3 regions of the Vibrio agarivorans genome follow, and region 2 is predicted to be linked to each of the others. Evidence: predicted binding sites of a transcription regulator. Region 2 holds the regulator's gene; each other region holds the start of a gene.
The links. The regulator MetJ, encoded in region 2, represses methionine synthesis genes. The targets are predictions, from matches to a motif close to TTAGACNTNTANANGTCTAA.

Region 1: metK (methionine adenosyltransferase) is a predicted target of MetJ. The motif match lies at 6,666-6,685, and genes of this name have one in related genera.
Region 3: metN (methionine ABC transporter ATP-binding protein MetN) is a predicted target of MetJ. The motif match lies at 3,097-3,116, and genes of this name have one in related genera.

What each region holds. Positions count from the first base shown of each region.
Region 1 covers NZ_JAUFQF010000004.1:549,812-560,875, forward strand. Annotated here, with positions in the region: gene QWZ05_RS10870 (TRAP transporter permease) at 1-2,558, shown strand, start outside; gene QWZ05_RS10875 (universal stress protein) at 2,609-3,046, shown strand; gene QWZ05_RS10880 (DUF2061 domain-containing protein) at 3,174-3,545, shown strand; gene QWZ05_RS10885 (glycosyl hydrolase 2 galactose-binding domain-containing protein) at 3,552-4,322, opposite strand; gene tkt (transketolase) at 4,455-6,467, opposite strand; gene metK (methionine adenosyltransferase) at 6,776-7,930, shown strand; gene QWZ05_RS10900 (DUF2189 domain-containing protein) at 8,331-9,125, shown strand; gene QWZ05_RS10905 (SprT family zinc-dependent metalloprotease) at 9,192-9,692, shown strand; gene rsmE (16S rRNA (uracil(1498)-N(3))-methyltransferase) at 9,826-10,557, shown strand; gene gshB (glutathione synthase) at 10,570-11,064, shown strand, end outside.
Region 2 covers NZ_JAUFQF010000004.1:836,599-847,662, reverse strand. Annotated here, with positions in the region: gene QWZ05_RS12380 (bifunctional aspartate kinase/homoserine dehydrogenase II) at 1-2,351, opposite strand, end outside; gene QWZ05_RS12375 (O-succinylhomoserine (thiol)-lyase) at 2,353-3,519, opposite strand; gene metJ (met regulon transcriptional regulator MetJ) at 3,730-4,050, shown strand; gene QWZ05_RS12365 (gluconokinase) at 4,141-4,641, opposite strand; gene QWZ05_RS12360 (VC0807 family protein) at 4,842-5,537, opposite strand; gene gorA (glutathione-disulfide reductase) at 5,729-7,084, opposite strand; gene QWZ05_RS12350 (23S rRNA (adenine(2030)-N(6))-methyltransferase RlmJ) at 7,375-8,214, opposite strand; gene prlC (oligopeptidase A) at 8,406-10,448, shown strand; gene QWZ05_RS12340 (DoxX family protein) at 10,502-10,954, opposite strand; gene QWZ05_RS12335 (HvfC/BufC N-terminal domain-containing protein) at 10,973-11,064, opposite strand, start outside.
Region 3 covers NZ_JAUFQF010000004.1:179,336-190,399, reverse strand. Annotated here, with positions in the region: gene QWZ05_RS09255 (Zn-ribbon-containing protein) at 1-285, shown strand, start outside; gene QWZ05_RS09250 (MetQ/NlpA family lipoprotein) at 446-1,255, opposite strand; gene QWZ05_RS09245 (methionine ABC transporter permease) at 1,296-1,973, opposite strand; gene metN (methionine ABC transporter ATP-binding protein MetN) at 1,963-2,997, opposite strand; gene gmhB (D-glycero-beta-D-manno-heptose 1,7-bisphosphate 7-phosphatase) at 3,214-3,765, shown strand; gene QWZ05_RS09230 (D-Ala-D-Ala carboxypeptidase family metallohydrolase) at 3,836-4,495, opposite strand; tRNA gene QWZ05_RS09225 (tRNA-Tyr) at 4,610-4,694, opposite strand; gene QWZ05_RS09220 (efflux RND transporter periplasmic adaptor subunit) at 5,047-6,123, shown strand; gene vexH (vibriobactin export RND transporter permease subunit VexH) at 6,126-9,236, shown strand; gene QWZ05_RS09210 (methyl-accepting chemotaxis protein) at 9,586-11,064, shown strand, end outside.

The sequences.
Region 1 (11,064 bases), 290 kb from region 2:
CTCAAGATGTGCAAGATATGGTGGCGCAAGCCGACACCGGCGCTCGAAGCCCTGCTGGCATTCAAGGACGTATTTTATGGTTTGTACCTTTGTGCTGGTCACTATTCCAGCTTTGGTACGCCTCTCCGCTACCGTTCATTTTTGATTTTGGTGTGCTCAATGATACCCAAGCTCGGGCTATCCACCTTACATTCGCTATTTTCCTAGCCTTCACAGCTTACCCTGCAATGAAGAACTCACCACGCGACCACATCCCAGCGATAGACTGGTTGTTGGCACTCGCTGGTAGCTTCTCCGCGGCTTACATCTACATTTTCTACGCAGAGCTAGCGGGGCGCTCTGGTGCACCAACAACGCCAGATATTATTTTTGCCGTCACAGGTATGGTGCTGCTCCTTGAAGCTACACGCCGTGCTTTAGGCCCGCCATTAATGGTGGTTGCAGCGGTCTTTCTCACCTATACCTTCGCTGGCCCACATATGCCAGATGTTATCGCGCACAAAGGGGCGAGCTTAAATAAAGCCATGTCCCATCTTTGGCTGACAACAGAAGGGGTATTTGGTGTTGCATTAGGGGTGTCTACCTCATTTGTTTTCTTATTTGTGCTTTTTGGTGCCATGCTTGAGCGTGCAGGCGCTGGTGCATACTTTATTAAAGTTGCCTTTTCGTTGCTCGGTCACATGAAAGGTGGACCAGCAAAAGCAGCTGTAGTTGCCTCTGGCCTTTCGGGCTTGGTGTCTGGCTCTTCAATTGCAAACGTGGTGACAACGGGAACGTTCACTATCCCACTGATGAAGCGCGTTGGCTTCCCTGGCACAAAAGCTGGAGCGGTAGAAGTTGCCGCTTCCACCAATGGTCAACTTACCCCACCAATTATGGGTGCAGCAGCATTCTTAATGGTGGAATATGTCGGCATATCGTATGTAGAAGTCATTAAAGCGGCTCTACTGCCGGCACTTATTTCCTACATCGCACTCATTTATATTGTCCACTTGGAAGCATGCAAGGCCGGTATGACAGGGCTACCTCGCCGTCATACTCCGACACTAGTTCAAAGCCTTCTTTCGTTTACAGGAACGATTCTCGGTCTATGCGTTATCAGTGCTGCCGTCTACTATGGTGTCGGTTGGACAAAAGATGTTTTCGGCGCCGCTGCAACACCGATCGTCACCGTCGCGCTGTTATTGGCATACATTGGCTTACTTAAAATTTCAGCTAATCATATGAAAGACGGCCAGATTGAAATTGATGCAGAGTTGACAGAAGTTCCCGAACCTGGCCCAACGATTAAATCTGGTCTCCACTTCCTACTACCGATCGTAGTTTTAGTCTGGTGTTTGACAGTAGAGCGTTTCTCACCAGGACTCTCTGCATTTTGGGCAACTGTGTTCATGATCTTCATCCTGATCACTCAACGCCCAATCATGGCTATCATGGCAAAGACCAACGATGTGGCTGAACAAGCAAAAGCCGGTGGCGTTGATTTGGTAGAGAGCCTCGTCAATGGTGCGCGCAATATGATCGGTATCGGTGTGGCAACTGCTGCTGCTGGTACAGTCGTTGGGGTTGTTACGCTCACTGGTATCGGCTTAGTAATGACTGACTTTGTAGAGTATATCTCTGGCGGAAGCATTATCCTGGTGCTGATCTTTACCGCGATTATTAGTTTGATTTTAGGTATGGGTCTGCCCACTACAGCAAACTACATCGTTGTATCAACGCTAATGGCTCCGGTGATTGTTACCCTTGGTGCAGCCCACGGATTGATCATCCCGCTCATCGCAGTACACCTGTTTGTGTTCTATTTCGGGATCTTAGCCGATGATACACCACCAGTGGGTTTAGCTGCGTTTGCCGCGGCTGCAATAGCGAAATCGGATCCTATTCGTACCGGTATTCAGGGCTTTACCTATGATATCCGTACTGCCATTCTACCCTTCATGTTTGTATTCAACACGCAGCTACTCATGATGGGAGTTGATACATGGTGGCACTTAGCGCTCACAGTAATCTCGTCAATCATTGCAATGCTGCTGTTTTCGGCAGCGACTCAAGGTTGGTGGTTTACTCGCAATAAGTGGTGGGAGACGCTCTTACTGCTCGTTCTAACCTTTACCTTCTTCCGTCCTGGCTTTTGGTGGGACATGGTCTATCCTGCACAAGAGATAAAGCCGGGTATCGAGTTAAGTGAAGTTGTCGAAGCTCTGCCCGTCGGTGAGGCTGTGCGCCTTGAAGTTGCCGGGGAAACACTTGACGGTCGATACGTAGAAAAAACGGTTAAGTTACCCTTCGATGATAAAGCTGTCGGTGCAGAAGATCGTATCTCTTCTATGGGACTAATGCTTATCGAAGACGAGGGCAAAATGCTGGTTGATATGGTTGAATTCGGCAGCCCAGCCGAAGCATCGGGTATCGACTTCGATTGGGAAATTAAATCTATCGTCCAAAAAGCCGAACGACCAATGAAAGAGTGGGTCTTCGTACCGACACTATTGATCGTTTGCTTGATGGGCTGGAATCAATTACGTCGCGCTCGCAAGGAGCAAGTTAGCGCCTAACAAATATGGCTCAGCAGGAAACGCTGAGCCGATACAAAAAGAGATAAAGAATGTTTAAGCAAATTCTTGTACCTGTAGACCTTAATGACAAAGGATTCAGTGACAAAGCTCTAAACCTCGCAGTGTGGCATGCTAAGCAGTCTGGGGCGCAAATTCATCTTTTAAACGTGCTGCCAGGCATTCATATGTCTATGGTTGCAACATACTTCCCGAAAGATGCTGCCGCACAAATGAAGGCTGACGTGAAGCAGCAATTAAAACAGTTCGCAGACCTGCATGTACCTGAAGAACTCGTCTACAAAACGCATGTGGCGGAAGGCAAAGCGTACTCCACTATCTTGGAATACGCAGAGAAGCTTGGGGCTGATTTAATCGTGATGCCAAGCCATAAGCGCTCGAAGCTCGATAAGGTTGTACTCGGCTCTGTTGCCAGCAAAGTCGTACAAAACTCACCGATCAATGTCTTAGTCGTTAAGCCTCAAGGCTAAGTAAAACAAAGAGTTAAGCATTAAGAAAAATACCTATCACTGCGATAGGTATTTTTTTCTTTACTAAATGAGAATAATTATCAATACTAATTATAGCAAAGAACGAAACACCAATAAGGATACTCTCATGAAAAAGACTCTTAACTTCGCAATGATTCATTTCTTCATCGCATTTAGCGTTGGCTACATTTTAACTGGCGATATCCTTATCGGTAGCTTAATCGCGATGATTGAACCCATGGTCAATACTGTTGCATTCTACTTTCACGAAAAAGCGTGGTTAAAAGTGCCTTCATTGAGAAAGATTGCAAATTCAACCACTATCAAAACCGCTAGCTTTGCCACCGTCCACTTCAGTGTTGCCTTCGGTGTCGCCTACTTACTCACTGGAGACGTATTGGTTGGTAGCATCATGGCGACAATAGAGCCAGCGTGTAACACCATCGCTTACTACTTCCATGAAAAGGTATGGACGCGCAACCACCCTGTTGCCGCTTAAAACAAGCTACAGAGCAAACTTAGACAATGTGTTTGCTGGGTTAAGTGGGATGAAAAACTCATATTGGTGTTGTTCTATGGTTATACTGAGTTTTTCTCCTCTCTCATCCGCTTGCGTCACCTTAGGCGCCTCTACCTGAAACAATGCCGTTAAAGATTGATGGCGCAAATCAATAGGCAGTTGCAGACTAACCCCATTAAACTGCACGCAAGCCGAGGCTAAGCCAAATTGATGAACATCATAATTCAGTTTCACAAGCACCTCACAACCTCCACCGTGATGCCATACCTGTTCAACTTCCACCCTCTCTAAGCGAATGTGACGCATGAATTGCAAGTAAGGCTCAGATAGAATCTCTATCGGCTGTTGCGAATGACCAACATGCTCTCCTAGGCTTTGCTCCTCTTCGAGCAACCAGTCATCTTCCTGCTCCAAAAACAGTAACTCAAGGCGATTACGTCCCTTTTGTAGATAAGGTCGAATATCCTTTCGCATCGTTTGTCGATCGCCAAGACAATCGAATACGGCAACACCATTCACACGAACCTCTGCATAATGAGAGACCTCACTCATTACTAAATCTACAGCGGGCGCAAAGAGTTCTTCATCAAGCTCGATGTCATGCATTAAGTGCCACTCTTGAGCGCTAATCTGCGCCTCGGTGAGATGGGAAGGCAGCACCGAACTCAGTCGTGCGGGAAAGGTGATATCGTCCTGCGGGATCGATAAATCGGTCAGGGGTGAGACTTGCCACCAGCCTGCTAATGATAGCTTCATGCTTTACTTTCTCTCGTCTATGCTGGTCAGTGAGCGTTGACCAACAAAAAAAGCCAGAGTCACTGACTCTGGCCTTCTATTTATAATTATAGGCTTTATTAGCGCTTAGGCGAGATTATGCCAAAGTGAAGCTTATGCCAACAGTTCCTTAGCTGTTTCTACAACATTCTCTGTTGTGAAACCGAACATCTTGAACAGCTCACCAGCAGGTGCTGATTCACCGAATGTTGTCATACCGATAATGCGGCCATCAAAACCAACATACTTGTACCAGTAATCAGCAATGCCTGCTTCTACTGCAATACGCGCTGTTACATCTGATGGTAGAACCGCTTCACGGTAAGCTGCGTCTTGCTTATCAAATGCATCCGTTGATGGCATTGATACTACGCGAACTTGCTTACCTTCCGCCGTCAATTGAGCCGCTGCTTCAACTGCTAGTTCAACCTCAGAACCAGTTGCGATGATGATAAGCTCCGGCTTATCTGCACAATCTTTAAGGATGTATGCACCCTTAGCGATGTTAGCCACTTGCTGTGCATCACGCTCTTGTTGAGCCAGGTTTTGGCGAGAGAAGATCAGTGATGTAGGGCCATCTTTACGCTCAATTGCCAGTTTCCAAGCTACTGCTGATTCAACTTGGTCACATGGACGCCATGTGCTCATGTTTGGTGTTACACGTAGAGAAGCAATTTGCTCAACTGGCTGGTGCGTTGGGCCATCTTCGCCTAGACCGATAGAGTCATGCGTGTAAACCTGAATGTTTTGAACCTTCATCAGTGCAGCCATACGCATTGCATTACGCGCGTATTCCATGAACATTAGGAATGTTGCACCGTATGGTACGAAACCACCGTGTAGTGCAATACCATTCATGATTGCCGTCATACCAAACTCACGTACACCGTAGTGAATGTAGTTGCCGTCAAACTTATCCGCTTCTAGTGATTTAGAGCCAGACCACATGGTTAGGTTTGATGGTGCAAGGTCAGCAGAGCCGCCCATGAATTCTGGTAGCATTTGACCAAACGCTTCTAGCGCATTTTGAGATGCTTTACGCGAAGCAATGTTTGCAGGGTTTGCTTGAAGATCAGCAATGATTTGGTTTGCTTTCTCTTCCCATTGCGCTGGCAACTCACCGTTAGTACGACGCTTGAACTCAGCTGCAAGCTCTGGGTAAGCCGCTTCATAAGCTGCTAGCTTCTCTTCCCAAGCTGATTCTTTTGCATTACCTGCTTCTTTCGCATCCCACTCAGAGTATACGTCTGCTGGGATTTCGAACGGACCGTGTTCCCAACCAAGGAACTCACGAGCCGCTGCAATTTCTTCGTGGCCAAGTGGTGCACCGTGACAGTCATGAGAACCTGACTTGTTTGGTGAACCAAAGCCAATGATGGTTTTAGTACAGATTAGCGTTGGACGTGGATCATTCTTCGCCGCTTCAATCGCTGCATTAATTGCATCACTATCGTGACCATCAACTGCTGGGATAACGTGCCAACCGTAAGCTTCAAAACGCTTAGGTGTATCGTCAGAGAACCAGCCTTCAACTTCACCGTCAATTGAGATACCGTTGTCATCCCAAAATGCAATCAGCTTGCCTAGGCCTAGAGTACCCGCTAGAGAACATGCCTCATGCGAAATACCTTCCATTAGACAGCCGTCACCCATGAAGACATACGTGAAGTGGTCAACAATATCGTGACCTTCTTTGTTGAACTGAGCAGCCAACGCTTTTTCAGCGATAGCCATACCCACTGCGTTAGTAATACCTTGACCTAGAGGACCTGTTGTCGTCTCAATACCTGGAGCGTAACCGTACTCTGGGTGGCCAGGTGTTTTTGAGTGCAATTGACGGAAGTTCTTAAGATCGTCAATTGATAGTTCGTAACCAGACAAATGCAGTAGTGAGTAAATCAGCATTGAGCCATGACCGTTCGAAAGAACAAAGCGGTCGCGGTTTGCCCACTCAGGGTTAGTTGGGTTGTGATTTAGGTGAGAACGCCAAAGAACTTCAGCGATATCAGCCATACCCATTGGTGCGCCTGGGTGGCCAGAGTTAGCTTGCTGAACACCGTCCATGCTAAGAGCACGGATTGCATTAGCTAGATGTTTACGAGAAGACATGTCTGCTCCTGAATGCATTAAGCGAATGAGAAAAGATAAATGAAGCTGCTTCGCAGCGCGGGTATTGTCGCAGAGCGATTCACACTCTGCAAACGTTTACTTGAGTAATTTGAGCTCTATCCAAGCAAATAAGCCTAAAAACCGTAGTGGTTTACGCAAACGTTTGGTTCTAATTAATACTAAAAATCACTTGTAATTCATTTGTTGAAAACTAGAATAGACGTCTAGATGTAGAAACACCTACAGAAAATTTTTGTTAATAGCCGTTTTGCCAACCTTGTGCAGTGAAACACGGCTATGTAGATAGTTAATAAAGTGGAGCTCACATGGCTAAGCACCTATTCACTTCTGAGTCGGTTTCAGAAGGTCACCCAGATAAAATTGCAGACCAAATCTCTGATGCAGTTCTAGACGCAATTCTTGAGCAAGATCCTAAAGCTCGCGTTGCTTGTGAAACTTACGTAAAGACCGGCATGGTAATGGTTGGTGGTGAGATCACAACGTCTGCATGGGTTGATATCGAAGAGCTAACTCGCGAAACCGTTCGTGAAATTGGTTACGTTCACTCTGACATGGGCTTTGATGCTGACTCTTGTGCTGTTCTGAACACTATCGGTAAGCAATCTCCAGACATCAACCAAGGTGTTGATAAAGCGGATCCTAAAGAGCAAGGTGCTGGTGACCAAGGTATCATGTTCGGCTACGCAACAAACGAAACTGACATTCTGATGCCAGCGCCGATCACATACTCTCACCGTCTTGTGCAAAAACAAGCGGAAGTACGTAAGAACGGCACACTACCTTGGTTGCGTCCTGATGCAAAATCACAGGTAACGTTCCAATACGACCAAGGTAAGATTGTTGGTATCGACGCAGTTGTTCTTTCTACTCAACACTGTGATTCAATCTCAACACCTGACCTACGTGAAGCAGTAATGGAAGAGATCATCAAGCCAGTACTGCCTTCTGAGTGGATCAACAAAGAGACTAACTTCTTCATTAACCCAACTGGTCGTTTCGTAATCGGTGGCCCAATGGGTGACTGTGGTCTAACGGGTCGTAAGATCATCGTTGATACCTACGGCGGCGCAGCTCGTCACGGCGGTGGTGCATTCTCTGGTAAAGATCCATCGAAGGTTGACCGCTCTGCAGCTTACGCTGCACGTTACGTAGCGAAGAACATCGTTGCAGCAGGCATGGCTGACCGTTGTGAAATCCAACTTTCATACGCTATCGGCGTTGCTGATCCAACGTCTATCATGGTTGAGACGTTTGGTACTGAAAAAGTATCACACGACATCATCGTTGAAGCGGTTCGCCAAAACTTCGATCTACGCCCATACGGCCTACAAGAGATGCTGAACCTTCTTCAGCCTATCTACAAGAAGACAGCAGCATACGGTCACTTTGGTCGCGAAGAGTTCCCATGGGAAGCGACAGACAAAGCAGCACTTCTACGTGAGTTTGCAGGCATCAAATAAGCCTACATCACCACAAAGAATTCGAAGCCTCAGCCATGCTGGGGCTTTTTTGTGCGACAAAGATTTGAATTTTGGCCAATCCGTGTCGATAGTTATAACACTATGCAAACAAATCGATACCAATGTCGTCATGCATTATTGACTACATCGGTATCGCCATAACAACCTTTTAGCCCATGATTATTTCTTATGATTTGTGCTTAGAGAGAACATAGTCTCTGCATCGACATGATGGTTTGCTGTCCCTTATGCCGCCATGCACCGTATAGATAGAACGGTAGCATTAGGTCGTGTTTCATTCGACCCTGCACCGACTGTTATCAGGTGATTGCGTGAATGTGTCTGCTTACGGCGATAAGCTTTTTCCTGATAGGTAACTAGAACGCATCAAGGAGGACGCATGCCTCGCACCTACAACTCGTCAGATTTCGACACTAAGCAGAAGCAATCTGACCATGAGTACGCTCGCACCATACCGTGCAACACGCTCAGTATCTCTGCTCCCTTTCACTGGTTAGCGCTCGGGCTGAACGATTTTGTTCGTATGCCTATCATTAGTGCCTTCTATGGATTGTGCTTTATGGCGGCCGCCATTGGTATTGTGCTGCTGGTTCAGTGGCAAGGTACTCATCTGGTCATTATGCCCAGTTTGATTGTCTATATGCTCATCGGCCCGTTTCTCGCTCTTGGATTGTACGATGCGAGCTGGCAGCGAGAAAAAGGCCACAAAGCTAGCCTACCCCACTCTATGAAGGCGATTGGTCGCAACTCATCTTCTCAATGGGCATTCGCGGTATTGTTGGCTGTCGCTATGATTTTTTGGATGCGCATAGCCGCTCTGCTTCACGCTATCTACCCTTCTGTGCAAGGGGCTCCCCTCAGTGATTTTCTCCCCTTTTTGGTGATCGGTTCAGTGGTTGGTGCTGTGCTCGCAGCTGTAGTGTTTAGTATCTCAGCCTTTTCGATTCCACTAATGATGGAGCGACGTGTCGATATGATGACAGCCGTGTTCACCAGTGTGAACGCCGTACGCAGCAATATTGGTGCAATGATTGTTTGGGCGGGTATTATTGGCGGCGGTATCCTTCTCGGCTTTGCAACCTACGGTATTGGTATGCTGTTTACTATGCCAATTCTCGGCTACGGAACATGGCATGCCTACCACTCAACAATCAAAAAGAAACATCAACCCTAGATATACAGATTGGGCTTTCGCCCAACTTTAGGTATTCTAGCCCCGAATTTCTTCGGGGCTTTTGTTTTGCTAGATCGTGAACTACAACACCAAACCATCAAACAGGTTGCGCACTGCATTCAGCAAGCTGAGCGCTATTTTGATGTCTCTCTACCACAGCCAAAGATAAGCTATCAGTTACGTGGCAAAGCCGCAGGCAAGGCCTACCTTCAGTTGTGGGAAATCCGTCTCAACCCAGTTCTATTTAGCGAAAACCCAGACGCCTTTATCAACGAGGTGATTCCTCATGAAATCGCTCACTTGCTCTGTTACAAACTGTTTGGTCGTGTGCGACCACACGGTAAAGAGTGGCAAGCTATCATGCTTAAAGTGTTTGGTGTAAACCCAAATACGACGCACTCATTTGATGTTGCTTCAGTTCAAGGGAAAACCTTCCAATATTGCTGCTCTTGTAACGACTATGCGCTCACTATTCGCCGTCATAACAAAGTGCAGCGTCAGCAAGCTGCTTATCGTTGTAGCCTTTGTCATGAGCAGTTGCAGTTTACTGGTAAGCAACTCTCCTAGTACTCTTCGAGAACTCTCCGAACATTTGAGCCTGAAGATAATCCATCACATTTCAACCCCTTGTTTTTTCGTCGCTGCGCAACCATGTTAGACTTAACTCAATATCAATAAGCTAACTTTTGGATACTGCACTATGCGCGTACCTCGAATTTTCCACCCGGAACCTATCCTCACTCTTGGTGAACTTAACTTAAGTGAAGATGCTAGTGGCCACGTTGGCCGCGTGCTACGCATGAAAGAGGGACAACAGGTTCTGTTGTTTGATAACAGTGGCGCCGAGTTTCCAGCAGAGATCGCTGCTGTCAGTAAGAAAAACGTCGCGGTAAAGGTACTAGAGCGTGTTGAGAACAGCATTGAATCACCACTCGACCTGCATCTTGGTCAGGTGATCTCTCGAGGTGACAAAATGGAGTTCACCATTCAAAAGTCTGTGGAGCTTGGCGTAAACAGTATTACTCCCCTTATTTCTGAGCGCTGCGGAGTCAAACTAGACCAAAAGCGTTTTGAGAAGAAGCTAGTACAATGGCAAAAAGTGGCAATCGCGGCATGTGAACAGTGCGGTAGGAATCGCGTTCCTGAGATTCGCCCGATAATGCAACTCGAAGAGTGGTGTAATGAAGAGTTTGATGGTCTTAAATTAAACTTGCACCCTCGCGCTAAATACTCAATCAATACGCTACCGACACCCGTTGAAAAAGTTCGCCTGTTGATTGGCCCAGAAGGCGGGCTATCTAGCGATGAGATTGAGAAAACACGTCACTATAATTTTGAAGAAACGCTGCTAGGGCCAAGAGTATTAAGAACCGAAACTGCCGCCCTAACTGCAATTACAGCCCTACAAGTTCGCTTTGGCGATCTTGGCTAAATGGAGAAAAGAATGATCAAGCTCGGCATTGTGATGGACCCAATTTCGTCCATCAATATTAAGAAAGATTCAAGTTTTGCCATGATGCTAGAAGCGCAGCGTCGCGGTTACGAAATTCACTACATGGAAATGAACGATCTTCACCTTGATCAAGGTGTCGCGATTGCTGATACAAAAGTGCTTGAGCTAAAAGAAGACCCGAACGGCTGGTACGAGTTTAAGTCTGAACAAACGATTAAGCTTGCGGATCTTGATGCAGTATTAATGCGTAAAGATCCACCTTTTGACACCGAGTACATCTACGCGACCTACATTCTCGAGCGCGCAGAAGAAAATGGCGCACTGATCGTCAATAAGCCACAAAGCCTGCGTGACTGTAATGAAAAACTCTTTACGGCGTGGTTCCCTGAACTGACACCGACCACCATCGTGACGCGTAAAGCAGAGAAGATCAAAGCATTCCGTGAAGAGCATGGCGATGTCATTCTCAAGCCTCTTGACGGTATG
Region 2 (11,064 bases):
GCACCTGGCCCGCGGATGACTAACGGGTTGTCTTTATACCATTTGCTCTCAATGGCGAAGATATTGTCACACGGTAAGAGGTTGGCGAGTGCGTGCTCTTTGTTGAGTGCTTCAACGCCTACCGTCGCTTCTCCATTTTTCTCTAGTCGAGCGACATAACGCAAAACCTTGTCTTCGCTCTGCGCTTTCTCCAAGCGTTCCGCGAGTGCTTCGCTAAGGACAATCCCATTATCGAAGAAGCCATCGAGTGTCATATCTCGGAGCTCTTGTGGAACCAGCGATTCGACTTTGACCTTTTCTGGCTCAATGAAGAGGCCAGACTCGCGAGCCAAAATGACCAGCTTACGCATAACATCAGAGCCGTCTAAGTCCGAGCGAGGGTCTGGCTCTGTTAAGCCTTGTTGCCAAGCCAGGTCGACCAGCTCACTAAAGGGGATAGAACCATCGTATTGCTGGAACAACCACGAGAGAGTGCCAGAGAAAATACCTGACAGAGTAACGATCTCGTCACCACTCTCTCGTAGATCTCGAACGGTATGGTTTATCGGTAACCCTGCGCCTACCGTTGCGTTATAAAACCAGTGACGGTTTATCTTCGCGAAGGCATCTTGAACTTGATGGTAATATTCACTAGATGCTGAGCCGGCGACTTTATTTGCAGAAATCAAGTGCATGCCTTGTTGGGCAATATCGAGGTATTGTTCTGCTAATTGAGAGCTGGCGGTTACATCCAGCACGACGAGGTCATCATAATCTTGTAGCGCACCGAGTTGCTCGATCCAGCTTTTACCGTCGTGGGGAATGGATTCATCATCGAAGGAGGTCTCGATAGTCTGCGGGTTTATCCCTTGCGGTTTAAACCAGTAGGTTTGGCTATCTATCACGGCAACGAGCTCAAAGTTCATGTTGTGACGCTTTTCGAGCTCTTCTTTTTGTGTTGCAAATAAGCTTAACCAACTCGAGCCAATGTTGCCTTTACCACACAAGGCAATGGCTACTCGTTTTTGGGCTTGGAATAGCTGAGAGTGCAAACGGCTTACGAGTGGCTCTACATCGAGTTTACGTGTCACCGCCACAAGACTAAGCCCAGACTCTGACTCTGCAATAAACTCAATTGCAGAGCTCTTCAGTTGTTGATAAAACCCAAAGCAGTGGTTTGGATTTTTACTGACGCCTGCTCCAACTGCTGCCAACAGTGAGAAGCCTTCTTTGAGCTTAAGTTCTGCTTCAATCGCAGCGTCTTGTAAAAAGGCTAGAGCACCGTTAGCAATCTCTTGGGTATAGGCCAATTGCAATAAGTATTGATCAGCTTGGCTCTCGTAAGCCAGGGGCTCTAGCTGTGCTTGTTTCAGTTTTTTCAGCACATTTTGCTGCGCACGTTGATAGTCATGATTGTGAGCAAAGCGCAGTTGAATGAGTAATACATCATCAAGTGAGGTGATAATTTTAGCACCACGACCGGAAGCCAATACACGTTCGATACGGGTTGAACCAGCCTCTGGTTCGTAGCTACAGCGTAGGTGAAGATCCATTGCACTTTGTGCGACAGGCTGAAGTGTACGACTGTGCAAGACTGGTGCGGCTAGGCGTGCTAGTTCACTAGCTTCATCTAGGCGCAGCAGTGGCAACAGACAGGCATCGGAGACAATACGCGGATCGGCGCTGTATACCCCAGCAACATCACTCCAGATAGTAACGCGTGAAACCTCGGCTAGTGCACCAATAATGGTTGCAGAATAGTCTGACCCGTTGCGGCCAAGCAGCACGGTTTCGCCTTGATGGTTCTGTGCCATGAAGCCAGTGAATACGATTCGGTACTGGCTATGCTGTGCTAAAACCTCTTTGAGTAGTGGGTATGAGGCGCCGCGATCTACTTCGGGTTGAGTGCCGATTTCGGCACGCAGAAATTGACGAGAGTCCTGCTCTACAGCATTGAGGTCTTGCTCGTTAAGTAGATTGGCTAACAGTCGTGCCGACCACATTTCGCCATGACCTAGCACTGAGGCGCGTGTCTTAGCACTAACGGGGTAAGCCACTTCACCCAGTGCGCTGAACTCGGTGATCAAGTGATCAAGTAGGCGCGCTTTTGTGTCTGTTTGAGTGATGAGGCTTTCTACTAATTCAATCTGAAACTGCCTTAACTCTTGTAGTGTCTCATGTGCCAAGCGTCCATCACGCTCAAGGTTATCGAGAAACTCAATCAGGCGGTTGGTTGTTTTGCCAGCAGCAGAGACGACAATCAGATCATTGCTGTTCGAGTAGTCTTTAAGGATATTGACAACTCGGCGATAGCACTCAGGGTTAGCTAAGCTACTGCCACCAAATTTGTGTAACTGACGTGGGTGAGTCATTTTAAAATGCCTCCTTCGCTTGAGCGAATGCTTGTTCTAGATCGGCAATCAGATCTTGGCAGTCTTCTAGGCCGACAGACAGACGTAACAGATATTGTGTCACTCCTGCTTCTGCTAGAGCTTCTTCGCCCATTGCGCGGTGTGTCATCGATGCAGGGTGGCAAATAAGGCTTTCTACCCCACCGAGTGACTCTGCTAAAGAAAAGAGCTCGAGCTTACCGACAAAGAATTTAAGTTGCTCAAATGAGCCGCCGAACTCAAAGCTGAGCATTGACCCGAAACCTGACTGCTGTTTTTTCGCAATCTCATGACCTGGGTGGCTTGGTAGGCTAGGGTGGTAGACCTTGCTTACTAGGGGCTCATTAATCAGGCAGTCGAGGATTTGCTGTGAACTCTCTTCATGCACTCGCATGCGAGCTCCGAGGGTACGTATACCGCGCAGAGTCATGTAACTATCAAAAGGAGTACCGGTTGCGCCAATGCAGTTACCCCACCAAGCGAGCTCCTCGGCATGCTCTTCTGTTTTCGTGATCACCACACCACCAATGACGTCAGAGTGGCCATTGATGTACTTAGTCGTAGAGTGGATAACGAAGTCTGCACCGAGCTCTAAAGGCTTTTGGTACACAGGTGTCAAAAAGGTATTATCGACAGCAACCAGAGCGCCAACCTGTTTCGCTTGCTGACAAATAGCGGCAATGTCCACCACTCGAACCAGCGGGTTCGATGGTGTTTCTAACAAGATAAGCTTTGGCTTCTTTTCAAGTGCTTCATTGAGTGCTTGCGTGTCGGTTTGGTCAACAAACTGTACTTTGAAGTCGCCCTTTTGCGCACGAGTATTGAACAAACGGTATGTACCGCCGTAACAGTCGTGTGGAGCAATGATAAGATCGTCAGGGCCGAGAAATGCAGAAACCCACAAGTTTAGAGCTGAGGTGCCACAGTTTGTGACTACCGCCCCTTTTCCTGATTCGAGCTCATAAAGCGCTTGCTCTAGGAGGCCTCGATTTGGGTTGCCAGAACGCGTATAGTCATAATTTGGGACTTCGCCAAAGGCCGGAAAACCATAGTTGGTGGAGAGGTAAATGGGTGGAACAACCGCATGGTGTTGAGTGTCTGATTCGATGCCGGTGCGAACGGCAATTGTCGCAGGCTTGCGTGCGCTCATAAGAGTGTCCTTCCCAAAGAGTGATAGTGCTTCACAAAACGTTTATCTAAATCTGTTATAAACGTTTCTTAATCCATTAACCGACACTTTACTTTTCATAATGTGAGACGTCAACACTTCTAGACGTCTATATGTCTTTGCTCTTAGCCTTAAATCCGGCTAAAATCTCCCCCTTATCTATTTAGAACAACGACGATTGAAAGGTGTCTCATGGCAGACTGGAATGGCGAATACATTAGCCCTTATGCTGAGCATGGTAAAAAAAGCGAGCAAGTAAAAAAAATCACAGTATCTATCCCTCTTAAAGTACTGAAAGTATTGACGGATGAACGTACTCGCCGCCAAATTAATAACCTACGCCATGCGACAAACAGTGAGCTGCTATGTGAGGCATTTCTGCACGCATACACTGGCCAGCCTTTACCGACAGACGAAGATTTGCGAAAAGACCGCCCTGATGAAATTCCTGCAGAAGCGAAAGCGCTGATGACAGAGATGGGTATCGAGTTTGAAGCGTTTGACGAAGAATAGGAAAGTTTATCGTCGATAGGTTTTTGGGGAGTATTATTGGTAAAGCTCCCCAAAACTCTGCATTCGAATATTGATAGATTTGCGAAAAACTCAACTTATTTGCTGAATTGCCTGCTCGACAATTTCATCGATAGGCGCATCAATGTTGATAAATATGGTGTTGGGTTCACCGTATGGGCGCTCAAGTGTTTCAAACTGGCTTTTCACCATACCCTCTTGCATAAAATGCCCTTGGCGCGCACGGATACGTTCAAGTATTAAATCAATACTACCATCTAGAAAAATGAAGGTAACATTTTGGTTTCCCTCTCGGATTTGATCGCGATATTTTCTCTTGAGTGCTGAGCAGACAATAATACTGTTCTCTTTGTTTCTTTCGAAGCGATGAGCAGCGTCACGAATGCACTCTAGCCATGGCAAGCGATCGCTATCGTTCAATGGCTGGCCAGATGACATTTTTAGAATATTTTCTTGCGGATGAAGGTCGTCTCCGTCTATGAACTTATAGCCAAGTTTATGTGCTAAAAGCTCACCGATTGTGCTTTTGCCACAAGCGCTAACTCCCATGACGATAATGCTACTGCCAAGCATAATGTTGCTCCATATACACTAACAGACTTTATACTATTCTCGCTCTGGGAAATGCGTGATGGGTAAGTTATTGAGAGTTGACTTAAGTCACAGCTATCTATCAATAGATGAGGATTATTGGGTCATAAATCATAAAAGAGAAAGGGGCACCAACCAAGTGATGCCCCTTTCTGAGTGCGAGTATTAGTTCGATTTGCCTATCAACTAGAATGGAAAACCTCTTCAGCAGTTAGCGATGTCATGCTGCTGATTTTTTTCCAAATATAATAGAAGATAGCCATCATCATAATCATGCTAGGGATAGCGATTGCAGGGTAGCTATATAGCGCGAGCTTACCGACTTCTTCATTGAATGCTGCTGTGCCTGCTGGACTGGTTACAATCCATGTAGCAAGGAAGTAGTTCATCGCAGAAGAGAAGAAAAACGTGGTCGCAAATAGATGATTAGAGCGCAATAGACAGCGTTCAAATGCTTGCTCATTACCGCTTTGTGCCAGACGCTCTTTGATAAGTGGTAAGTTCAACACGGTGTCGTTAAATAGAACCTTTTTCACTACAGGGTAGCGAGTGTACGTAGAGACGAAAATCGCGATACCAATCAGCCCTGGGATCAGTGCTTCTTTTAGAGCCAACCAGCGAGTGTCTAACTCTAGTAGGCCAATACCACCGGTGAGCAACACGCTGATAAAGCCAAGTGCAGCGATAAAGTTAAACTTCTTATTGTTTATCAGCTCATAGCCACCATAAACCACAGGAAATGCGAGACCGACAACCAGTGCCATGACCGCGCCTAAGTGCTCATCACCACTGAACTTCATTAAAATGAACGATGGGATCAAGACGTTAAAGGCCACCTCAAACAGTGGGTTGGGCTTTTTGTTGTTACTTTGACTCATAGCTGTCCTGTTTTGGTACACAAAGAGAGTAAATGGCTGGAAATAGTATCCAAGTGTGGGTAAAACGCAAATGCCTATAGGGTGACAGGATGTTTCATTGCCTTATCCGCGACTAGGCTGGATAAAGAAAAGCCACTGAGATTTTGTTTGCTCAGTGGCTTTTATCAATTGCGACGAGATAGGCGTGTGCCCTATCTCATGGTGACGAACTCTTCGCTGCCAGTAGGGTGGATGGCGACAACAGCATCAAAATCTGCTTTAGTTGCGCCCATCTTCATTGCAACCGCAAAGCCTTGAATCATTTCATCAACCGTGAAGCCAATGCCGTGAAGACCAACGACTTTCTCATCTTCACCCGCACAAACTAGCTTCATCTTACATGGTTGACGGTGCTTAGTTACCGCGGTGTACATCGCAGTAAAGCCAGAAGTGTAGACTTTCACATTGTCTTTACCGTATTGCTCTTCCGCTTCCTGTGTTGTCAGGCCGATAGTACCGATTGGTGGGTGGCTGAAAACAACCGTTGGAACAAGGTCGTAGTCCATTTTCGCATCGGGTTTGTTGTTAAACAGACGCTCAGAAAGTTGGCGACCTGCTTTGACCGCAACAGGAGTTAGTTCAATACCGCCTTCCATGATGTCACCTACACAGTAGATGCCTTTCACGTTTGTTTCTTGGTATTCATCTACCTTAATGTAGCCGCGCTCATTAGTCGCAACACCGGTAGAGTCGAGATTAATTGCATCCGTTGCTGGATGGCGACCTATCGCCCAAATCACTTTGTCTACGTTTTGGCTGTTACCGTTTTCTAGGTGAAGCGTTAAGCTGCCATCGGCTTCTTTAACGATCTCTTTTGGCACGGAGTTGTTGTGCAGCGTAGGACCTTCTGCTTCCATTACTTCAACCAGTGTCTCAATGATCATTGGGTCAAAGCTACGGATTGGCGTCTCTTTACGGCAGAACAGGTGGGTTTCTGTGCCTAGCGCGTGCAACACACCTGCAATTTCAACCGCAATGTAGCCTGCACCGATCACAGCAACGCGTTTTGGTTGCTCAGCAAGATCAAAGAAGCCATTTGAGTCGATGCCGTGTTCAGCACCTGGAATATTTGGAATGGTAGGGCGTCCACCAACTGCGATCAGGATGTGATCAGCCGTGTAATGCTCGCCGTTTACTTCAACGGTTTTTTCGTCAACAAACTTAGCGAAGCCTTTAATCACATTCACTTTGTTGTTGCCCAATACGCGGTCGTAAGATTGGTGAATACGACCGATATAAGCTTGACGGCTTTCTACAAGCTTACCCCAGTCAAAGCCTTTCACATCCACATCAAAGCCGTAATCTGGAGCGTAAAGGTTCATCGCTTCAGCAACTTGTGCACCATGCCACATGACCTTCTTCGGTACACAACCTACGTTTACACATGTACCACCCAAGTCTTGCGCTTCGATAAGTGCGACCTTTGCACCGTACATAGCTGCGCGGTTTGCTGATGCGATACCGCCGCTTCCGCCACCAATACAGATATAGTCAAAATGTGTTGCCATTACTTTCTCCAGGAGCTTATTGATTTTGTGGATTGCCTATAAGAACTAGATTGGGGTGAAATCACCAAACTCAATACTGAACATATAGGAATCGATATCCTTAATAGTACGATGAGTCTAGCAACTTTATCTAATGGGAAAAAGTGAGTTTGATTATGACTAATAACGATGAGTATCTTGTTGATAGACCGCGAACGTAAGACGCCACTCGCTAATATTAGACGAAATGAAGTTAGGGAAAGGCTTTTCAGGCACAACGATGTGTGCCTGAAAGTTAGATGCGTAAAGGGTTACTCAGGAACAACCCACTCGACCTTGTAATGACCAGTAGCAGGTGCGATCGCCTGTTTGAGGAAAGGTAGAATCTCCTTCATTTGGCTTTCTAGTTTCCAAGGAGGGTTAATCACGATCATGCCCGATGCAGTCATGCCGCGCTCGTTAGTATCGGGAGAAACACCTAGTTCGATCTGTAAGATCTTTTTGATCCCTAGACTCTCTAATCCTTCGAGCATATCGTCAATATCATGGCGGTTTACTACTGGATACCAAATCGCATAGACACCGGTTGCCCAGCGCTTGTAACTTTGTGCAATGGCATTCACCACATCTCGATACTCTTTGGCCAGCTCATAAGGAGGGTCAATGAGCACTAAGCCACGACGCTCTTTTGGTGGTAAGCTCGCTTTAAGGCGTTTAAAGCCATCTTCTTTAAAGATTTTTACCTGACGATCGCGATGAAATTCTTGCTCAAGCAGTGGATAGTCACTTGGGTGCAGCTCGGTTAATACCATGCGGTCTTGTTCGCGAATTTGTGCACGTGCAACGCGAGGAGAACCTGGGTAATAGCGCAGAGCATCGCCATTGTTGAGCACTTTGATCGACTCTAGGTAACCTTCAATATCCGCTGGCGTGTTATCTTGTTGCCATACACGAGCGATACCTTGCTTATACTCGCTGGTTTTTTCTGACCATTCGTGAGTTAAGTCGTAACGGCCAACACCTGAATGGGTGTCGTGATAAACAAATGGTTTATCTTTCTGCTTGAACGCATCAAGAATGAGGCTTTGTACGATGTGCTTAACGACATCCGCATGATTGCCGGCGTGAAAACTATGGCGATAACTTAGCAAGGTGGACTCTCAAAACGCTACTCAGAGCGTGTCTTAGGAATAAAGATATAGTTACGATTATACGCCACTATTGAAAATTGCTGAACCTACCTATATTTAGATAAGTATTAATGAAAATAAGAGGGTCGAATGGTGGTGCCGCATCTCTAAACCCGTGACCGCATTCGAGCTTTCCACTACAAGGAATGATTATGTCCAATCCATTGTTGACGTTTAACGATTTACCCCCTTTTTCTGAGATCAAACCAGAGCACGTGAAACCAGCTGTCGAGCAAGCTATTGCTGATTGCCGTGCAAAAATAGACGCCTTGCTGGAGGGAAATGATCGACCGACATGGCAAAACCTTGTTGCCCCGATTGAGCAAGTCGATGACCGTTTGAGTCGCATTTGGTCACCAGTGAGCCACATGAATTCCGTGGTGAACAGTGAAGAGTTGCGTGAAGCTTATGAAAGTTGTCTACCACTGTTATCTGAATACGGTACATGGGTTGGTCAGCATAAAGGGCTGTTTGAAGCCTATAAGGCAATTAAAGCGAGTGATGAGTTTGCAACGCTGACTCAGGCACAAAAGAAAACCATCACAGATTCACTACGTGACTTCGAATTGTCAGGCATTGGCTTACCTGCCAATGAGCAGCACCGCTACGGTGAAATCAGTAAGCGAATGTCAGAGCTAGGTTCTCAGTTTTCAAACAATGTACTCGATGCCACGATGGGCTGGTCGAAACATGTCACTGATGTGGCGGAGTTAGCAGGCATGCCGGAGTCTGCACTTGCTGCGGCACAAGCGGCAGCAGAAGCGAAAGAGTTGGAAGGTTATCTTCTGACCTTAGATATTCCATCTTACCTACCAGTCATGACGTATTGCGACAATCAAGACCTGCGTAAAGAACTGTATGAAGCGTACGTGACGCGCGCCTCGGATCGTGGCCCGAATGCGGGCAAGTGGGACAACACTGAGATCATTAACGAGCAGCTTAAACTGCGCCATGAGATTGCGCGCATGTTGGGCTTCAACACTTTCAGTGAAAAGTCACTCGCGACTAAGATGGCTGAAAGCCCAGATCAGGTTCTGGGTTTTCTCAATGACTTAGCAACAAAAGCGAAAACTCAAGGTGAGCGTGAAGTTGAAGATTTGCGTAGCTTTGCAAGCAAAGAGTTTGGTGTCGATAGCTTAGAGCTTTGGGATATCGCTTACTACAGCGAAAAGCAAAAGCAGCACCTATTCCAAATCTCTGATGAAGAGCTCCGTCCTTACTTCCCAGAAAGCAAAGTCGTCAGCGGTCTGTTTGAGGTTCTAAACCGCGTGTTTGGTATGAGTGTGAAAGAGCGCGAGGGTGTGGAGACTTGGCACTCTTCAGTACGCTTCTTTGACATCTTTGATGTGAGTGAGCAATTGCGTGGTAGCTTCTATCTCGATCTCTACGCTCGTGAACATAAACGTGGTGGTGCATGGATGGATGAATGTCGTGTTCGTCGCATCAACGCTCAAGGTGAACTGCAATCACCCGTTGCTTACTTAACGTGTAACTTTAACCGTCCAGTGGGTGATAAACCGGCGCTATTTACTCACGATGAAGTGGTGACTTTGTTCCATGAGTTTGGTCACGGTATCCATCATATGCTGACACAGGTTGAAACGGGTGCGGTGTCAGGTATCAATGGCGTGCCTTGGGATGCTGTTGAGTTACCAAGTCAGTTCCTAGAAAACTGGTGCTGGGAAGAGGAGGCGTTGGCGTTTATCTCTGGTCATTATGAGACTGGCGAGCCATTGCCAAAAGAGATGTTGGATAAGATGTTGGCAGCGAAGAACTTCCAGTCAGCCATGTTTATTCTGCGTCAGCTTGAGTTTGGTTTGTTCGATTTTACTCTGCACACTGAATTTGATCCTGAAGTTGGGCCAAAAGTCCTTGAGACGTTGGCAGATGTAAAAGGCAAGGTAGCGGTACTACCAAGCCTAGAGTGGAATCGCTTCTCACATAGTTTTAGTCATATCTTTGCGGGTGGTTACAGCGCGGGTTACTACAGCTACCTATGGGCGGAAGTGTTGTCTTCAGATGCATTCTCTCGTTTTGAAGAGGAGGGTATCTTCAACAAAGAAACTGGTGCAAGTTTCTTGAACAACATCCTTGAGATGGGTGGTAGTGAAGAGCCAATGGAGCTGTTTAAACGCTTCCGAGGTCGTGAGCCACAGATTGACGCTCTGCTGCGCCACTCGGGTATCTCGGCGTAGATTTTTCGTTTAATCTAATGAAAAGAGCTCATCGTTTGATTAGCTCTTTTTGTTTATTTATCCATGACACGCCTGATCTGTCCATCAGCAGAGAGCGGTCCTGCCCCCCAAACAATCACGACCAATATCATTAGCCCCCACAATTGGTGATCATAGAAGCCCTTCTCCCAAAGAAGTGGGTAAGACACGACAGCAATAATGTTGAAAACGAACAAAATCGCAGCCATGGGCCGGGTAAAGAAACCAATCGCCAAGAATACCGGCAGAATCAGTTCGGCGGCTGTTCCTGTATAAGCTGCGATTTCCCACGGAAGGATAGGCACTTGGTACTCGTATTCGAATAGGAACAAGGTACTGTCCCAAGATGCGATTTTGACAAGGCCAGAGTTAAAGAACACCCACGCGACCCATAAGCGGCAAAATAGCAATAATAGAGGGACGAATATGGCTTGGAGCTTATCTACTAAAGAGTCGTAGCTTTCTATTTGGCTTTTTAAATTAGGCATAATCTCGTGTCCTTCTCATTATTTGTTATCCAGCGTAAATCCAGCGACAAGCGCCTTTTCCATCAGTACATTGAGATGAGTAAGCAGGTTAGGTGGTATTAGACCGAGTG
Region 3 (11,064 bases), 660 kb from region 2:
GGCTGCCGAGCAGAGCACGCCGCGCTGCATGAAATTTGTGATACTGACAGTGTTCTATTTCGTCGCGGCTGGGATCTGCGTGGCCGTATCGAGTTCATCACCAAAGTCCCGACCTATTACTATCAATACCGAGTCGGTGGCAAGTCTCTGGCAGAAGAGAAAGCACGCAAGTGCCCTAAGTGTGGCGGTGAGTGGCTACTAGAAGAGCCGCTTCACGATATTTTCTACTTTAAGTGCGACGACTGCCGAATTGTCTCCAATATCTCTTGGGATCACTTAAAGTAATTTCATCGCCAGCCCGTCATCTGAGAACCACAGTCACCTGACAACAGTCTGTATTGGATGGTGACCTTCATCCTGATGAATATCAGGATCTACTCCTCACAACCACCCTACAAAAAAGGGGCTGATGCATTCACATCAGCCCCTTTCCAGTAATCAGAAATTACCAACCTTTAACCGCACCACCTTGGAAGATCTCAGAAGCTGCCGTGTACACTTCTTCTGTTTGGTACGCTTTTACAAAGTTTTGTACGTTTTCAGCATCAACATTGTCTTCACGTGCCACGATTAGGTTGACGTATGGAGACTCTTTGCCTTCAACAAAAACACCATCACGCTCTGGAGTTAGGTTGATTGAGCTTGCGTAAGTGGTATTGATGATAGAAAGCGCCACGTCGTCAAGAGAGCGAGGAAGCTGAGCTGCGTCTAATTCAAGAATAGTTAGGTTTTTCGGGTTCTCGGTAATATCACGAACGGTTGCAAGTAGGCCAACACCTTCGCGAAGAGTCAGCAGGCCTTGCTGCTCAAGAAGTATTAGTGAACGGCCAAGGTTTGTTGGATCGTTTGGCACGGCAATACGTGCACCGTCTGCAATCTCGTCAACCGATGTCACTTGCTTAGAGTAACCTGCAATCGGGTAAACAAATGAGTTGCCCGCGATAGTCAGCTTGTAACCACGGTCAGCCACTTGCTGATCTAGGTATGGTTTGTGCTGGAATGCGTTTAGGTCAATAGAACCATCATCCAGTGCTGCGTTTGGCGTTACATAATCAGTAAACGTCACCAGTTGTACGTCTAGGTCGTATTTTTCTTTTGCAACTTTCGCCGCAACTTCCGCAACTTGTGCTTCTGCACCAGCCATCACACCCACTTTGATTTTGCTTGTGTCGACTTCTTTGTCACCACAACCAGTAAGAACGATTGCAGACGCAGCTGCTGCAATTGCTAGAAGGCTTTTTACATTGAATTTCATGACTCTCTCCTTGTAAATGTAATTTGTTTTAAGCTTTGAATTAACGGTGGTCAACGCGGCGAACAAGCGCGTCACCAATAGATTGAATGATTTGAACCAGCACAATAAGCATCACAACTGTCACTGCCATGATCACCACATCATAACGGTGGAAACCGTAACGAATTGCCACATCGCCTAGGCCACCGCCACCGACGGTTCCAGCCATTGCCGAGTAGCTCACGAGTGTCACTAGCGTGATCGTGACTGAGTTGAGGATGGTCGGCAGTGCTTCAGGGAGCAATACCTTAGTGATAATTTGTGTTGGCGTTGCGCCCATTGATTGAGCGGCCTCTACCAGTCCAGTCGGGACTTCCAATAACGCACTTTCGATAAGACGAGCTACAAATGGGATTGCGCCAATGGTCAGTGGGACGATAGCCGCCGTTGTGCCAATGAAAGTACCTACCAACAATTTCGTGACTGGGATGATCGCCACCATCAAAACAAGAAACGGTACCGAGCGACCGATATTGACGATAGCCCCAAGGATGGCATTGAACTTAACGTTCTCAAGCAAGCCACCTTTTTTGGTCGTGTGTAAGATAACGCCTAATGGGATGCCAACAGCAAAGCCAACAATGCCAGCAACAGCCACCATGTAGATGGTTTCCCAAGTGGCACCAAGCAGTAGGTCGCTATTTAGGCTGAGCCATTCTGATACGCTATTAAAGGACATAACCAAGTACCTCGACTTTCACTTTGTGTTGCTTTAGATATTCGATAGCTGCATTGTCATCCGCTTCGCTACCAAAGAGCTCAGCGACCATCATGCCGAACTTCACGCCGCCAGCGTAGTCAAGGTCTGAGCTTAAGATGCTGACATCGATATTAAATTTACGTGCGATTTGGCTCATTACAGGGGCATCGACCGTTTCACCAGTAAACTCAAGACGCACTAGAGGGTAGCTGCCTTCTACGCGGCTCTCTTGTAGGCGTACTTGATAATCTTCTGGGATCGTCAGATCGAGTGTTGAGCGAATAAATTCATGGGCAAGCTCTGTCTTAGGGTGGGCAAAAATGTCGCCGACAGTGCCTTTCTCGACTAATTCACCACCACCAATAATCGCTACCTCATGACAAATGCTTTTGACCACATCCATTTCGTGAGTAATCAATAGGATAGTGATGTTCAACTTACGGTTGATTTCCCGTAGCAGTTCTAAAATCGATTGTGTGGTTGCTGGGTCAAGTGCGCTTGTTGCTTCATCGCACAGTAGCACTTTCGGATCAGATGCGAGTGCACGAGCAATCGCCACACGTTGCTTTTGGCCACCACTTAGGTTTGCTGGATAGGTTTCATGTTTATCTGCCAAACCGACTAAAGCTAAAAGCTCAGTCACCTTGCTGCTGATGTCTTGCTTACTGGTTCCTGCAAGCTCAAGAGGCAGAGCAACGTTGTCAAATACGGTACGTGAAGAGAGTAGGTTAAAGTGTTGGAAGATCATGCCGATATTTCGGCGCGCTTCACCAAGCTGGCTTTTGGTCAACTGGGTCAGATCGACACCATCAACAATGATTGAGCCGCTGGTTGGTGCCTCAAGCATGTTCACGCATCGGATTAAGGTACTTTTTCCCGCACCTGAAGAGCCGATCACACCAAAGATATTGCCTTGTGGGATCTGGAGATTAATGTCTTTAAGGGCATGGATCTCTTTCGCACCCTGGTAGAAAACTTTATTAACTTGATTAATTTCAATCATCGATAAACCTGTATACCGGTGTTGATAGTGAGTTATTTTGATCTACATCGCATTGAGTAGATGATGCTATTGGTTTCATGTTTTTAAGTCAATAGATATTTTTACGTCTAGACGTCCAAACGGTTAAATGTCCGGCTTTCAGACAATTTAGCCGTGCTCAAATCCGTAAAGCGTGCGATAATTAGCGCAATTCCTGAGTGAAATGAGAAACCTATTTTGGCGAAACCAGCAGTATTTTTAGACCGTGATGGTGTTATTAATGTAGACCATGGCTATGTTCATGATGAGCACGATTTTGAGTATGTAGATGGTGTCTTTGAAGCAGCAAAGAAATTCAAAGAGATGGGCTATATGCTTGTGCTGGTAACCAACCAATCAGGTATTGCGCGTGGTAAGTTTTCAGAAGACCGTTTTCTTTCACTGACGCAATGGATGGACTGGAATTTCTCAGATAATGGTGTCGAATTTGATGGCATTTATTACTGCCCTCACCACCCAGAGCATGGCCAAGGCGACTACTTACAAGACTGTGATTGCCGTAAGCCGAAACCAGGTATGTTTAACTCCGCCAAAGATTTCCTAAAAATCGACATGGCAAACTCGGTCATGGTGGGTGATAAAGCTGAAGACATGATGGCAGCTCAAGCGGCAGGTGTTGGCACAAAAATCCTTGTGCGTACAGGCAAGCCAATGACTGAAAAAGGCGAAGCTATTGCTGATGCCGTGCTAGACAGCATCGCCGACGTGCCAAGCTATCTTGCAAGCTAGATAAACACAAGACACTCAAACCGTTTCGATACGCTGTTCAAACGAGACGGTTTGGGGTGATTTCATCAGTCTACCAACTTCTATACCCACAGGTGTCGATATGAAATCGTACACCAGAATAGAGCCCCAGCCCCATACTATGCTCTCTGCCAACTTTATTGTATATCCTCATTAAAGCGCGATGTAACTCTGTGCGAGTTATCTCTTTTGCTGGGACAAGATCAAGCGCGCAAAACTCCATATGTTTACTTCTTGGTGCGCCCCCTGCCGATTGATTATATAAGGTGCTGCGTTTACCTGACACTGGGATTAGTGGCCCTAGCTCTGGCTCAACGTATTGTTGAATAAACTTTACGGTTCTAATCATATTTGGCACATTTTTCTCGGTCGGTAGAGTAAACAGCGAAGTACCATTTAAAACCCAATCAGTCCCTTGCAATAAAACCAGATGCAGAGGCATGGTTTTCCCATGTTTTTCATAAATGCCGGCATCAATAAATTGCTGATGTATCTCGTTTACCTGTTCAGTAATACCATTCATGATCACCCACCCGAGAAAAGCTGTTCGTGTAGGGAGTTTGAAACCACGCACTTCAACAATAAGATCGGCATACTCTAAATTGTGGTTATCTTCGTAGAGGGAAGCGTAGTCTTCGGCGAAGAGCTTTGCTGGCAGGCAAAGGCTAAAGATAAGCAAAGAGCGTGAAAGAAGAGTAAACAATAGATGCATAGACACTACCTTATGATCCGCTCGATGGGTGAGCTTAATTGATATAAGTGTAGATAGTGATTGTTCAGATAGCGAAAACGAAAAAAGCCAGCTCAATGAGCTGGCTTTCAAAGATGGTGGGGGGGGACGGATTCGAACCATCGAAGGCAGTGCCGGCAGATTTACAGTCTGCTCCCTTTGGCCACTCGGGAACCCCCCCAGGGGTTTTATAGTTTCATAAAGTTTAACTTTAAGAACTAAACTCTCGCAAGTTTTCCCAACGCTTTGCTTGAGTGCGGGGCGCATCATAGCAAACTCGTCTGGGCTGTAAAGCGTTTTCTTATGATTTTGAATCAAACGCTGTCTTTTTATTCAAAGTGGCGCAGTTTTTAGCGTAAACATGCAGTTATTCACCACTTTCCATCACTTTACACTGTAAGATCGAACCGCAATTAAGCACGTAATAGCTATTGTGGGCGCTATTTTTCATACATTTACATTCCTTGACGTTAATCGTCATGGAAAACCGTTACACTACTGAGAGATGTTCAATGATGGAACCTAGAAAAATAATGAACAAACCACTATTTATCGGACTCCTCTCCCTTTCACTAATGGCAACAACGCCAGTAGTTCAGGCGAGAGGGCCGGGTGCCTCTTCTATTACGGTTGTCACACAAGAAGTCGATGCGCACCAAGTCTCTCAATCTCTTACTTTGGTCGGTAAGCTTCAAGCGGAACAGTCTGTTGATCTTGCTTCAGAGGTAACGGGACGCGTAGACAAAATTCTCGTAAAGGCCAATAACTCGGTAAATCAAGGACAAGTGCTGATTGCACTTAATGATGATCGAGCACAAGCTACCTTGGCGGAAGCACAAGCGTATCTAAAAGATGAGCAGCGTAAGCTCGCAGAGTTTGAGCGCTTGGTGAAGCGCAATGCGATTACGCAAACTGAAATTGATGCGCAAAAAGCCAGTGTGTCGATTGCTCAAGCAAGACTTGATGTTGCTCAAGCTGATATGAATGATCACTATATCCGAGCGCCTTTTGCTGGCACAGTCGGCTTTATTGATTTCAGCCGTGGTCAACTCGTCAATCCGGGTGATGAGCTGATTTCTCTTGATGATTTGTCAGTAATGGAGCTCGACCTTCAAGTGCCAGAGCGTTACTTATCTCAAATTGACAAAGGCTTGGAAGTTATCGCAACCACGGCCGCGTGGGGCAACACTAAGTTCGAAGGTGAGGTGGTTGCTATTGACTCTCGCATTAACCAAGAAACCCTGAACTTACGCGTACGTATTCATTTCGTGAATTCGGATAATCAGCTTAAACCGGGTATGTTGGTCTCTTCCTTTATAGCATTCCCACCGATTTCTGCGCCGATTATTCCGGTACAAGCCCTGGAGTATTCAGGTACCAAACGCTACGTCTATGTCATCGATGACAGCAATAAAGCTAGTCGCCGTGAAGTTATCCTCGGCGCTCGTATCGAAAACGAGGTGGTGATCGAGGAAGGCCTCGATATTGGTGAGCAAATTGTCGTGCAAGGTATCGTTAACATGCGCGATGGTGCGCAAGTGACCATTTTAGGTCAGGAGCCAAGCGAACCTCGCTCTAAAGGTGGTAAACCAGAAAAGGCGGATAAATAACGATGTGGTTATCTGATGTTTCCGTTAAACGGCCAGTTGCCGCTGTCGTACTGAGCTTACTGCTGTGTGTGTTCGGCTTTGTATCGTTTACCAAGCTTGCGGTTCGCGAAATGCCGGATATTGAAAATCCTGTGGTGACCATTTCATCTCGATATGAAGGTGCGTCTGCAACGATTATTGAATCGCAAATTACTTCGGTATTAGAAGACCAGCTTTCCGGTATTAGTGGTATCGATGAAATTTCTTCAACCACACGTAACGGTATATCACGTATCACGATTACCTTTGATCTTGGTTATGACTTAAATACTGGGGTCAGTGATGTTCGTGATGCGGTTGCTCGCGCGCAGCGCTCACTTCCTGAAGAAGCCGATGATCCGATTGTTTTTAAAAACAATGGCTCGGGTGAAGCATCGATCTATATCAACCTAAGCTCATCAGAGATGGATCGTACTCAACTAACGGACTACATCGATCGTGTGTTGATGGACCGATTCAGCCTGATTTCAGGTGTGTCATCGGTGGATGTTTCCGGTGGCCTGTACAAGGTGATGTATGTAAAACTCAAGCCTGAACTGATGGCTGGGCGAGGGGTCACGACTACCGATATTACGCAGTCGCTGCGAAGTGAAAACCTTGAAAGCCCGGGCGGCGAAGTGCGCAATGATGCGATTACGATGTCGGTGCGAACCGCTCGCGCGTATAACACGCCGGAAGATTTTGATTATCTGGTGGTAAAGCGAGCTAGTGACAATACGCCAATTTACCTTAAAGATGTCGCAGATGTTTACGTCGGTGCAGAAAACGAAAACTCCACCTTCAAAAGTGACGGTGTGGTGAACGTCAGTATGGGGATTGTGCCTCAATCAGACGCTAACCCACTCGAAGTTGCACAACTTGTGCGTAAAGAAGTCGAAGATATTCAAAAGTTCTTACCTGACAGTACGCGCTTAGCGATTGATTACGACTCTACTATCTTCATCGAGCGCTCAATTGCAGAAGTGTACAGCACGCTGTTCATTACAGGTGGTCTGGTCATTCTGGTGTTGTATATCTTTATTGGCCAAGCGCGCGCGACACTGATCCCAGCAGTCACAGTTCCAGTATCACTGATTTCTTCGTTCATCGCCGCCTATTACTTTGGTTTTTCTATCAACTTAATCACCTTGATGGCGCTGATTCTGTCTATCGGTTTGGTGGTTGATGATGCGATTGTGGTGGTTGAGAACATTTACCATCACATAGAGCGCGGTGAAAAACCGCTACTTGCGGCTTATAAAGGGGCTCGTGAAGTCGGCTTTGCTGTTGTCGCAACAACACTCGTTCTGGTAATGGTGTTCCTGCCGATTTCCTTTATGGAAGGCATGGTGGGTTTGCTGTTTACAGAATTCTCGGTCTTGCTTTCAATGGCTGTGATCTTCTCTTCGTTGATCGCACTGACTCTGACGCCCGTTCTCGGTAGTAAGATCCTGCAAGCGAATGTGAAGCCAAATCGCTTTAATCGTTTTGTGGATCGCGTATTTAAACGCTTTGAAAATGGTTATCGCTGGGTATTAGTTCGAGCGCTGAAGTTTAAGTGGGCGGCACCTTTGGTCATTTTGGCCTGTATTGGTGGTAGCTACGGTGTGATGCAGCAAGTACCAGCGCAGCTTACACCTTCAGAAGACCGTGGTGTTGTGTTTGCTTTTGTTCGTGGCGCCGATGCGACCAGTTATAACCGCATGGCAGCCAATATGGACTTGGTAGAATCACGACTTATGCCATTGCTAGGTGACGGTTTTTTAAAGTCATTTAGTATTCAATCGCCAGCGTTTGGCGGCAATGCTGGCGACCAAACAGGCTTTGTGATCATGATTCTAGATGACTGGGATGAGCGAGACCTGACTGCTCAACAATCATTAGGAGAAATCCGCAAGGCACTTGCTGGTATTCCTGATGTGCGTGTATTCCCATTCATGCCAGGCTTCAGAGGTGGATCGAGTGAACCAGTCCAATTTGTCTTGGGAGGCTCTGACTATGCTGAGTTGAAAGACTGGGCTGAGTTATTGAAGCAACAAGCGGAAGAGTCGCCACTCATGGAAGGGGCTGAAATAGACTACTCAGAGAAAACGCCGGAGCTGGTTGTCTCGGTGGATCGCCAACGCGCTGCTGAATTGGGCATTGCAGTATCAGAGATCTCAAGCACTCTGGAAATCATGCTAGGTGGTAAGAAAGAGACCACCTATGTTGACCGAGGCGAAGAGTATGATGTTTATTTACGTGGTGATGAAAATAGCTTCAATAACGCTGCAGATTTGTCACAAATCTACATGCGCTCCGCTTCAGGTGAGTTAGTTACCCTGGATGCTCTCACACATATAGAAGAGGTCGCCTCAGCGACACGTTTATCTCACTACAATAAGCAGAAATCGGTCACGGTGAAAGCGAATCTGTCTGATGGGGCAACGTTGGGTGCTGCGCTTGATTTCTTAGATCAAAAGGCTATCGAGCAGCTGCCAAGTGACATCTCAATTAGCTATTCAGGAGAGTCAAAAGACTTTAAAGAAAACCAATCGAGTGTTGCCATGGTATTCGCATTAGCACTGCTGGTGGCTTATCTTGTACTTGCTGCGCAGTTCGAGAGTTTTATTAACCCATTAGTGGTGATGTTTACTGTCCCAATGGGGGTATTTGGTGGCTTCCTTGGCTTGTTCGTTATGTCGCAGGGTATGAACATCTATAGTCAGATCGGTATGATCATGCTTATCGGTATGGTAACCAAAAACGGTATCTTGATTGTCGAGTTTACTAACCAATTGCGGGATAAAGGAGTTGAGTTTGAACAGGCTATCATTGACGCCTCGGCTCGCCGTTTGCGTCCGATCATGATGACGGCGTTTACGACACTTGCTGGTGCGATTCCATTGATTCTCTCGACAGGGGCAGGCTATGAAAGCCGTGTCGCGGTCGGTACGGTGATCTTCTTTGGTATGGGTTTTGCCACACTAGTGACCCTGTTCGTGATTCCTGCAATGTACCGACTGATTTCCGTGAACACCCGTTCGCCGGGTCATGTTGAGGCAGAGCTTAATCTTGAAATCGATCACGATACCAAGGGACGTACTGCTCACTAACATACTCTCCGAGATTTGATAATGAAAACCGCTGCTAGCAAACATGTTAGCAGCGGTTTTTTATTGTTTGTACTACATCGGCATGCTGTTAATTAATTGATTGATTTGGCGGTTATCTAGACGGTTTTTTGTGGCAGACGCCTCATTTTAATAAAAGTGTCACCTTACATAAATATTATCAATGCCAGACGGACTGAGTCGTACTGTCTGCGTAAGCTATTACTTAAATCTATAATGCAAACAACTGTTTGCAGCCCATTCTGGCTCTTATGCATTTCGGCTTTGGTTTAGTTTTTCTAATTTCACGCGAAACCGCGTGCTGGTTTTGTCTATTCAAAATGGAAATGTCATGGCGCCTTCAAAAAGAAACAAAGAGAAACGCTCTATATCTTTGATTGGTTCGTTGAGTGTGATCTTTGGTCTAGTCATCGCTTTTTTTGTTGCACTGAGCTTACTAAGTGCCAACGGTCTTAATCAGGTCAAGCAGCAGTTTGACACCTTATCAGAGCGAGCGATGCCGCTGGCGATGAATAACGCCGCGCTCACTCAAGATGTTCTGGAGCAGTTAAAACTCCTTAATTATGGTACGCAGTTAGACTCTTCTCTTGAGCTAGAAAACACACGACAACGCATCAATGTGCTGAACGAGCGCAGTGATTTTCGCGTGCAAAACCTTTTTGAGATAGCAGAGCAACAAGAGGGTATTTTAAATACGCAGCAGCGCACTCTACTCGCCGAAAAAATTGTTGAGCTTCAGGCTCTAACGCAGAAAATTCTTGCCACACAATCTCAAGCTATTTTCATGAAAGCTCAGATTGATAAAGAGGTGACAGGGTTCCATTATGGCCTATCGTCGATTGGGCCGGAGATGAACCGTATTAGCTTATCGCTTGGCGGTGACAACCCGATGGTGGCTGATGCGGCAAGTCGATTCATTGCCAATGCAAGTTCAATGGAAAGCACATTCTTAACCTTGATGATGCAAGACGAGCTCGAGCGCGCGCAGAGTGAATATCGTGAAATGCGCAACCGAATTGCAGGTATTTCACTGGCCTATGATGACTTTGCTCAGTGGCTCCCAGAAATCAAAGAGTTCGCTAGTATGACGACTTCATATGACATGGTGATGCAAGGTTTTGAAGACAGCGGTGTTTTAGGCAAAATTTTAGACCGACTGGAGTTGATGGAAACCCAGGATGATGATTTAGCAAAGGCGGCAGTGTTGGCCGATGAAACGACATTGCTTCTGAGTGAGATCTCCGATACAGCGGCAAGTCTAATCGACTCAGGTCAGCAAGTAGTCAATGAGACCATTCAGCGCAATATCATCATGTTGATGTCGGCGACGGTTGGCTTGATTGTGATGGTCAGTACGCTGTTTTTTGTTCTGCGCCGTTGGATCAATCAGTCTCTCAAGAGTATTTTTAACCAGTTGATTAAGCTGACGGAGCACGATTTGCGTGGCCAGGCGGTTGTTGATGGGCCAACAGAGATTCGTGATATCGCGAGTAAGCTCAATCAGGTTGTCGACTCAACTCACTCTTCGATTGAAATCGTGACGCGTAACTGTGAAACCCTATATCAAACAGCCGAGATCAGTCACAGTGCTGCGGAAGAGACGCGCAATAGTTTGTCAGCCCAAAGCAGTTCGTTAGAGAGCATGGTGACGACCGTCACTGAGCTAGAAGCATCAATTAAAGAAATTGCTAACATGACCACCGAGTCATTCAATAACTCTCAAGAAGCAGAGGAGTTTGCGACGGTTGGCTTGGCTGCGATGGAAGATAATCGTGAGCGTCTGCAGCAGCTAGAAAACACGTTAAGCCGC